DNA from 2 places in the Pseudomonas sp. NPDC089554 genome. Region 2 is predicted to be linked to the other one. Evidence: predicted binding sites of a transcription regulator. Region 2 holds the regulator's gene; the other holds the start of a gene.

Evidence for each region. Region 2 encodes sigma-54, which starts transcription at its own class of promoters, with help from an activator protein. Its sites were predicted from a motif close to ANTGGCATNNANNTTGCTNT; they were not measured.
Region 1: the regulator sigma-54 is predicted to act here: its motif matches at 2,997-3,016, upstream of flgB (flagellar basal body rod protein FlgB).

The regions. Positions count from the first base shown of each region.
Region 1 is NZ_JBNNVR010000050.1:7,802-12,342, forward strand. Features, by position in the region: partial or broken gene ACQKPE_RS15695 (efflux RND transporter periplasmic adaptor subunit) at 1-79, opposite strand, end outside; gene flgE (flagellar hook protein FlgE) at 72-1,355, opposite strand; gene flgD (flagellar hook assembly protein FlgD) at 1,386-2,081, opposite strand; gene flgC (flagellar basal body rod protein FlgC) at 2,097-2,540, opposite strand; gene flgB (flagellar basal body rod protein FlgB) at 2,543-2,950, opposite strand; gene cheR (protein-glutamate O-methyltransferase CheR) at 3,220-4,047, opposite strand; gene ACQKPE_RS15725 (chemotaxis protein CheV) at 4,098-4,541, opposite strand, start outside.
Region 2 is NZ_JBNNVR010000070.1:6,335-10,875, forward strand. Features, by position in the region: gene lptC (LPS export ABC transporter periplasmic protein LptC) at 1-83, shown strand, start outside; gene lptA (lipopolysaccharide transport periplasmic protein LptA) at 70-594, shown strand; gene lptB (LPS export ABC transporter ATP-binding protein) at 595-1,320, shown strand; gene ACQKPE_RS19015 (RNA polymerase factor sigma-54) at 1,499-2,995, shown strand; gene hpf (ribosome hibernation-promoting factor, HPF/YfiA family) at 3,074-3,382, shown strand; gene ptsN (PTS IIA-like nitrogen regulatory protein PtsN) at 3,395-3,862, shown strand; gene rapZ (RNase adapter RapZ) at 3,865-4,541, shown strand, end outside.

The DNA.
Region 1 (4,541 bases), on a different contig from region 2:
TGACCTTGGCGGCGAAATCGGTGGGTTGTACTTGCAGTACGCCGACCCTGGGCAGTTCCGGGCTGGAGACTTCATCCTTGCGCCTTGATCAGCTCGACCAGCTCTTGGGTCAGGTTGACGTTGGAGGCTTCCAGCGAGTTGGACTGCACCGAACCCAGGGTACCGGTCTTCGGTGCATCCACGTTCGGAATGCCCGAGGCGAAGGTCTCGGTCCAGCGGGTGCCGCCGATCTGCTGCAAGCCCTGCTCGTTGGTGAAGCTGGCGATGGCTACCTGGCCAATGGCGCGCGACTGCTCGTTACTGAAGCTTGCGAACATCACACCACTGGCGTCGATGGACAGGCTCGACAGGATACCGGTGGCATAGCCGTCCTGGTACGGACGCTGGCGTGCGGTGTCGGTGTTGTAGGACGTGGTGCTGCCCATGGCCAGGCGGACGCCGTCGGCATTGCCGTTCGAACCGTTTGGCCCCCAGGTGCCTGCGGCGTTCTGCGAAGCCGGGATCCAACCCACCATGCTGAAGTTGTTGTTGGTCACGCTCCAGGTTGCCCCTGCCGGTACGCCAGTGGCGCTCGCGGTCATGGTGTCGACCGAGCCGTCGCTGTTGAAGGTGATGGTGCCACTCAGCGGCGTGGTGCTGGTCGGGTCGAACGGGTTGCGTCCATCGACCAAGGTGTACATGGTCCACTCGTTGGTACCGGTCTTGCGGTAGAACTGCTCCATGACGTGCTCGTTGCCCTGGCTGTCGTACATCTTGGTCGGGAACGACTTGGTGTAGGTGTTCTGGTCAGCCGGGTCGAAGGCCAGGTTCGGATCACCCGGCACTGGCGGCACGGCCGGCAGTGGAATGTCCTTGGCGGAAGAGTTCAGGTTCAGGCTCTGGTCGATCGTGGAAGTCGCCCGTGGCGCCAGTGCCGAAGTATCGATGCGCAGGTCGCTCAACACGCCACGCTGGATATTGCCGTTGGCGTCGGCCGCATAGCCTTGCAGGCGCAGGCCATCGGAGGTGGTGACATAGTTGGCGTTGTCAGTCCGGAAGGCACCGGCACGGGTGTATTGCAGCGCGCCGTTGTCGGAAAGCACGAAGAAGCCCTGACCTTGGATACCCATGTCCAGCACGTTGCCAGTGTTGTTCACATCACCCTGGCCGAACTGCTGGGATATCGCTGCCAGGCGCACACCGTTACCCACCTGGTTCTGGCCGACGCCCAGGCGGTTGGCGCCAGCGTACACGTCGGCGAACTCGGCACGCGACGATTTGAAGCCAGTGGTGGCGACGTTGGCGATGTTGTTGCCGGTGACGTCCAGTTGCTTGTTGGCTGCGTACAGACCGCTAAGACCGATATTGAAAGACATGTGTTCGCTCCTTCTGCCGAATAGCCGGCCTTAGATTCCGATGGTTTGTACTTTGGAGATGCCGACCTTGCCGATACCGGCGAGGTTGAGCATCATTTCGCCGCCATTGGTGCCAAAGGTGACACTGGTAACGGTGGCTGGCAGCAGGGTGTACATCTCAACCGACTTGCCTTCGACCGTGGTGGTGGCGGTGAAGGTGTATTCGCCCGCCGGGGCCACTTCGCCCTTTGCGTTCTTGCCATCCCAGATGAAGTCGGCGTTGCCCGCCTTCTGCGCACCCAGGTCGATAGTGCGCACGACGTTTCCGTCCTTGTCCTTGATGGTGACCTTGCCCTCGCTGATGCTCTGCGGCACCACGACCTGGCCATTGAAGCTTTTGGTGGTGTCGACCATGGCCTTGTCGTTCTGCACGATGACCGAACGCCCCACCAGCGACGAGGCCTGCAGGGCCTGGGACGAGCCCATGGCGCCGGCGATCGCGGTGACCGTGTCATTGAGGGCGGTGATGCCTTCCAGGCTGCTGAACTGTGCCAGCTGCGCGACGAACTCGCCGTTTTCCTGTGGGTCGAGCGGGTTCTGGTGCTGCATCTGGGTGACCAGCAACTGCAGGAACGCATCCTTGCCCAAGGCATTGCTGTCGGTGGTCTGGGTCTTGGGCTTGCTGGTGCCGTCGCTGACGCCGGAACTCTTGAGGACGTCGTTGAGGGTGCTGTTATCGATTGCCATGGTCTGTCGTCCTTATCACTGACCCAGGGTCAGCACCTTCTGCATCATCGCCTTGGCGGTGTTCATCAGTTCGGCGTTGGTCTGGAACGCGCGACTGGCGGAGATCATGTCAGCCATCTCCTCGACCACGTTGACGTTCGGGTAGTAGACGTAGCCGTCCTTGTTCGCTGCCGGGTGGTTCGGCTCGTAGCGCGCCTCGAGGTTGCTCTGGTCCTCGATGATGCCCTTGACCTGCACGCCCTGGCCGGCCTGACCCTGGTCTTCGAACAGCGACTGGCCGGCGCCGTTTTGCGCCTGTTCGAAGGTGGTGGCGAACACCGGGTGGCGGGCGCGGTAGGTCTGGTCGATGCTCGACGAGACGGTCTCGGCGTTGGCGATGTTCGAGGCGACGGTGTTCAGGCGCGTGTTCTGCGCGCTCATGCCGCTACCGGCAATGTGGAAGACGCTGGCAAGGGACATGATTATTCTCCGCGCAGGGCCGAAACCAGCCCTTTGAATTTACTGTTGAGCAAGGTGAAGCTGGCCTGGAAGCCCATGGCATTCTCGGTGTAGTTCGACTGCTCGACCTGGGCATCGACGGTGTTCTGGTCGATCGACGGATGGGCCGGGGTGCGATACTTGAGGCTCTCGTCGGCCAGGGTCAGGCCCTGGGCCTCGATGTGCTGGGCATTGGTGCGGGTCAGCGAGACACGGCCGACATTTTGCTTCTCGGACTCGGCGGCGAGCACCGAGGAGAATTCCATGTCGCGCGCCTTGTAGTTGGGCGTGTCGGCGTTGGCGATGTTGTTGGCCAGCACCTCGGCACGCTGGGCGCGAAAGCCCAGTGCCTTTTCGTGGATACCAAGTGCCTTGTCGAAACTGATGCTCATGTCGGGGAAACCTTCGAAGGTTGACCGGAGTTGCGTTGAACGAGTTATAGCAAGGCCTGTGCCAATCACAGAGAAGCCTTGAATTATGGGGCTTTCACCGCATTGCCACGGGGCGACATGCCAGAAAAGCGGCAAAGGGCTTCCGCTTGAGGGTGGGCAAGCGGCAATTGCACAGCGGCAAAAGCGGCAATCCAAAAAATTGACGGCGGCAAAATATCGGCAAAGAAAAAGGCCGGTATCTCTCGATACCGGCCCTCTCGCCTACTTCATTACTTTGCCTGGTAGATGATGCCCGGGCTGCACTGCACCATCTGGTAGTGGTCCGGCAGGCCGTTGAGCGCCTCCGAGGCACCAAGGAACAGGTAGCCCCCTGGCTTGAGCGTGCCATGGATGCGCATGAGGATGTCCTTCTTGACCTGCGCCGAGAAGTAGATCAGCACGTTGCGACAGAACACGATGTCGAACTTGCCCAGGCTGGCATAGCTGTCGAGCAGGTTGAACGAGCGGAACTCAACACGGCTGCGGATCGGCGGCTTCACCGCCCAGCGCCCCGGCCCCTTGGGGTCGAAGTAACGTTGCAGGCGGTCCTGGGACAGGCCCCGGGCAATTGCCAGGCTGTCGTACTCACCGGTCTTGCAGTTGTTGAGCATGCTACCGGACAGGTCGGTGGCAACGATTTGCGCGCCCATCTTCAACTGGCCGAGGTTGGTGCGCTCGAATTCGTCGAGGGCCATGGAAATGGAGTACGGTTCCTGCCCCGAGGAGCAGGCCGCCGACCAGATCCGCAGGCGCTGGCCCGGGTTGCCCTTGATGAACTCCGGCACCACCTTGCTCTTGAGCACCTCGAAAGGGTAGGTATCGCGAAACCACAGGGTCTCGTTGGTGGTCATGGCATCGACCACCTGCTCGCGCAAGCCGCCGCGCGGCTGGCTCTGGATACGCTGTACCAGCTCGCCCAGGCTCTTGATGCCCTGCTGTTCCATCAGCTTGTTGAGACGGCTGGACACCAGGTACTGCTTATTCTCGCCCAGCAGGATGCCACAGGCTTTCTCCAGGAAGACCCGGAACTGTTCGAAATCCAAATTACCCGTAGACAATGCTGCCGCCTCTTTCAAATCGCTTGCGCCGGGGCCATGCCCCGGCCGTTTCAATGCGTAGCCTTGATGCGGTCGACCACTCGCTGGGCCAAGTCGTCCGGCCTGAACTTGGCCAGGAAGTCATCGGCACCGACCTTCTTGACCATCGCCTGGTTGAACACGCCTGACAACGAAGTATGCAGGCAGATGTGCAACTTTTGCATGCGCGGATCGCTGCGAATTTCCGCGGTAAGGGTATAGCCGTCCATTTCCGGCATTTCTATGTCCGAGATCATCATCAGGAACTCTTCTTCCGGACGCTTGCCCTCGTCGACCAGCTTGCGCAGGTAATCCAGGGCCTGACGACCATCGTTGAGGGCAATCACTTCAACCCCGACGGTCTGCAGGCAGCGGCTGACCTGCTTGCGCGCCACAGACGAGTCGTCGACGGTCAACACCCGCAGCATCGTAGCTTTGTCCTGCACCTCGGCATCGACCACGCCAGCCGAGACCTG
Region 2 (4,541 bases):
CGGGCAAAGGAATGAAAGCCTATTTGAAAGACGGCAGGATGGACCTGCTGTCCAACGTAAGAGGACAGTATGAGGCTCGTTAACACCCTCCCCCTTTTGCTCAGCCTGAGCGCAGCACTGGGAAGCGCGAGCGCCTTCGCCCTGCCGACCGACCGTGACCAGCCGATCCGCATCCAGGCGGACAACGCCCACCTTGACGACAAGCAGGGCGTGGCCACCTATACGGGCGACGTGATCATCACCCAGGGTTCCATGATGATCAAAGGCAACACCGTGACCATGACCCGCGCCGCCTCCGGCGACATCGACGTGGTGACCTCGGTGGGCAACCTGGCCTACTTCGAGCAGCAGCAGAGCGCCGCCAAGCCCGACAAGATGAAAGGCTGGGCCGTGACCATCCAGTACCAGGCGCAGAAAGAAATGGTGATCCTCACCGACCGCGCCAAGGTCGAGAACGAAGGCAACACCACCGAAGGCGAGAAAATCGTCTACAACACCAAGACCCAGGTGGCGACCGCAGGTCGTGGTGGCAACGTGACCGCACCGCGTCAGCGTATCGACATGGTGATCCAGCCGAAGAAGAAGGCCGAGTAAATGGCAACCCTCAAAGCGCAACACCTGGCCAAGAGCTACAAGGGCCGCCAGGTCGTCCGCGACGTCAGCCTGTCAATCGACAGCGGCCAGATCGTCGGCCTGCTCGGCCCCAACGGGGCCGGCAAGACCACCTGTTTCTACATGATCGTCGGCCTGGTCCAGGCCGACCAGGGCCGCGTACTGATCGACAGCGACGACGTCAGCCACAAGCCCATGCACGGCCGCGCGCGCGCCGGTATCGGCTACCTGCCCCAGGAAGCGTCGATCTTCCGCAAGCTGTCGGTGGCCGACAACATCATGGCGATCCTTGAAACCCGCAAGGAACTGGATCGCGAGGGCCGGCGCCAGGAGCTGGAAAGCCTGCTGCAGGAATTCCACATCAGCCACATCCGCGACAACCTCGGCATGAGCCTGTCCGGCGGCGAACGGCGCCGCGTGGAAATCGCCCGCGCCCTGGCCACCGCACCGAAGTTCATCCTGCTGGACGAACCCTTCGCCGGTGTCGACCCAATCTCCGTGGGCGACATCAAGCAGATCATCCACCACCTCAAGGCCAAAGGCATCGGTGTGCTCATCACCGACCACAACGTGCGCGAGACCCTGGACATCTGCGAAACCGCCTACATTGTCAACGATGGCCAACTGATCGCCGAAGGCGATTCCGAGTCCATCCTGGCCAACCAGTTGGTCAAGGAGGTTTACCTGGGCCACGAGTTCCGACTCTGACCCAGGCCAACCTGGAGCACTGCATCAAGCTGGCAAAGCCTCGCGCAAGAGGCTTAATTGTTACAGGGTCTAGGCAAGCGCCGCAATTTCAGGCATATAACTTGCTTAAATTCGGCGCCTTAGCGCCCTGTAGTAGATGGCACATGCGTGCCGGCGAACAAGGTATTAAGTTCCAGCCATGAAACCATCGCTCGTCCTAAAAATGGGCCAGCAACTGACGATGACCCCGCAGTTGCAACAGGCCATCCGTCTGCTCCAGCTCTCTACCCTGGACCTCCAGCAGGAAATCCAGGAAGCGCTGGAGTCGAACCCGATGCTCGAACGTCAGGAAGACGGCGACGATTTCGACAACAGCGACCCGATGGCCGAGAACGGCGACAGCAAGCCGGTTGCCGAAACCCAGGAGAGCAGCTTCCAGGAAACCAGTAGCAGCAACACGGAAACCCTGGAGGAAGGCGAATGGAACGAGCGCATTCCCAACGAACTCCCCGTCGACACCGCCTGGGAAGACATCTACCAGACCAGCGCCAGCAGCCTGCCCAGTAACGATGACGACGAGTGGGATTTCACCACCCGCACGTCCGCCGGGGAAAGCCTGCAAAGCCACCTGCTGTGGCAGCTGAACCTGGCACCGATGTCCGATACCGATCGCCTGATCGCCGTTACCCTGATCGACAGTATCAACAACCAGGGCTACCTGGACGACACCCTCGAAGAGATCTGCGAAGGCTTCGACCCGGAGCTGGATATCGAACTCGACGAAGTCGAAGCAGTACTGCACCGTATCCAGCAGTTCGAGCCAGCAGGTGTCGGCGCGCGCAACCTGGGCGAGTGCCTGCTCCTGCAACTGCGCCAGCTGCCCAGGAGCACCCCGTGGATGGCCGACGCCCAGCGCCTGGTCACCGACTTCATCGACCTGCTCGGCAGCCGCGACTACAGCCAGCTGATGCGGCGCATGAAGCTCAAGGAAGACGAGCTGCGCCAGGTCATCGAACTGGTGCAGAGCCTGAACCCGCGCCCAGGTTCGCAGATCGAGTCCAGCGAGCCGGAGTACGTCGTCCCCGACGTCATCGTGCGCAAGGACAGCGACCGCTGGCTGGTTGAGCTCAACCAGGAGGCAGTCCCACGCCTGCGCGTGAACCCGCAGTACGCCGGGTTCGTGCGCCGTGCCGACACCAGCGCCGACAACACCTTCATGCGCAACCAGTTGCAGGAAGCGCGCTGGTTCATCAAGAGCCTGCAAAGCCGCAACGAGACGCTGATGAAGGTCGCGACCCAGATCGTCGAGCACCAGCGCGGCTTCCTCGACCATGGCGACGAGGCCATGAAGCCTCTCGTGCTGCATGACATCGCCGAGGCAGTGGGCATGCACGAGTCGACCATTTCCCGGGTCACCACGCAGAAGTACATGCACACGCCGCGTGGCATCTACGAGCTGAAATACTTTTTCTCCAGCCACGTCAGCACCGCCGAAGGCGGCGAATGCTCGTCCACGGCCATTCGCGCGATCATCAAGAAACTGGTTGCCGCGGAAAATGCGAAAAAGCCATTGAGTGACAGCAAGATCGCTGGTTTACTGGAAGCACAAGGCATTCAGGTCGCCCGTCGCACCGTCGCCAAGTACCGCGAGTCCCTCGGCATCGCACCGTCGAGTGAACGCAAGCGATTGATGTAGCCCCTGGATGTGCCACAGCGTTTCAGTGGCAGGCGCAATACCTGCCTCTTTATGCACGGGCAACAAAGGAGAAGCTGTATGCAAGTCAACATCAGTGGACACCATGTAGAAGTCACCCAGCCGCTGCGTGAGTACGTTCTTGAAAAACTCGCTCGCGTGGAAGGCCACTTCGACAAGATCACCAACGTGCAGGTCATCCTGACGGTCGAGAAGTTGCAACAGAAGGTCGAAGCGACCTTGCAAATTCCCGGCGGCGAAGTGGTTGCGAACGCCGAAGATAAAGACATGTATGCAGCGATCGACGCCTTGGCCGACAAGCTCGACCGCCAACTGAAAAAACACAAGGAAAAACAGCAGAGCCTGTTGCAAGGTGCAGCAGCCCGCTGATACCCCTCATCCATGATCCGACTTGAAACCATCCTGACCCCCGGCCGTTCCCTGGTGAACGTTCCGGGGGTCACTAGTAAGAAAAAGGCTTTGGAAATCGTTGCCAAGGCGATCATCAAGGAAGTCCCCGAGCTCGACGAGCAGGACGTCTTCGAGAAATTGATCGCGCGCGAGAAACTCGGTTCTACCGGTTTCGGCAACGGCATTGCCATCCCCCATTGCCGGCTCGAAGGCTGCAATTCGCCAGTCAGCGCCTTGCTGCACCTGGATGCCGCCATCGACTACGATGCCATCGACGGCGCGCCCGTGGACCTGCTGTTCGTCCTGCTGGTGCCGGAAGCAGCCACCGATGCACACCTTGAACTGCTGCGTCAGATCGCCAGCATGCTCGATCGCAAGGAGGTCCGTGATCGCCTGCGTGCCGCCGACAGCAGCGAGGCCCTTTACCAGGTAGTCCTGGACGCACAGAACGAGCACTGAACATGCGCCTGATCATCGTCAGCGGCCGGTCCGGCTCCGGCAAGAGCACCGCGCTCGATGTCCTGGAAGACAACGGCTTCTACTGCATCGACAACCTGCCCGCTGGGCTGTTGCCGCAGCTGGCGGAGAGTGCGCTGCTCAATACCGAGCTGCTGCAACCGAAAGTCGCCGTGTCGATCGATGCGCGCAACCTGCCAAGCCACCTGACGCGCTTCCCCGAACTGCTCGAGGAAGCCCGGGCGCGGCATATCCAATGCGACGTGCTGTACCTGGATGCTGATGAAGACACCTTGCTCAAGCGCTTCTCGGAAACCCGTCGGCGTCACCCGCTGACCAATTCCGACCGATCGCTCGCCGAGGCCATCCGTGTCGAAAGCGAACTGCTCGGGCCGATCGCCGACCTGGCAGACCTGAAGATCGACACCACCAGCCTCAACCTCTACCAGTTGCGTGACTCGATCAAACTGCGCCTGCTCAACCAGCCTGAACCCGGCACCGCCTTCCTGGTGGAATCGTTCGGTTTCAAGCGCGGCATGCCCATCGACGCCGACCTGGTATTCGACGTACGCTGCCTGCCCAACCCCTACTGGAAGCCGGAACTGCGTGAGCATTCCGGCCTCGATCAGCCGGTGATCGACTACCTGGCCGCGCAGCCGGATGTCGAGGAAATGTTCCAGGA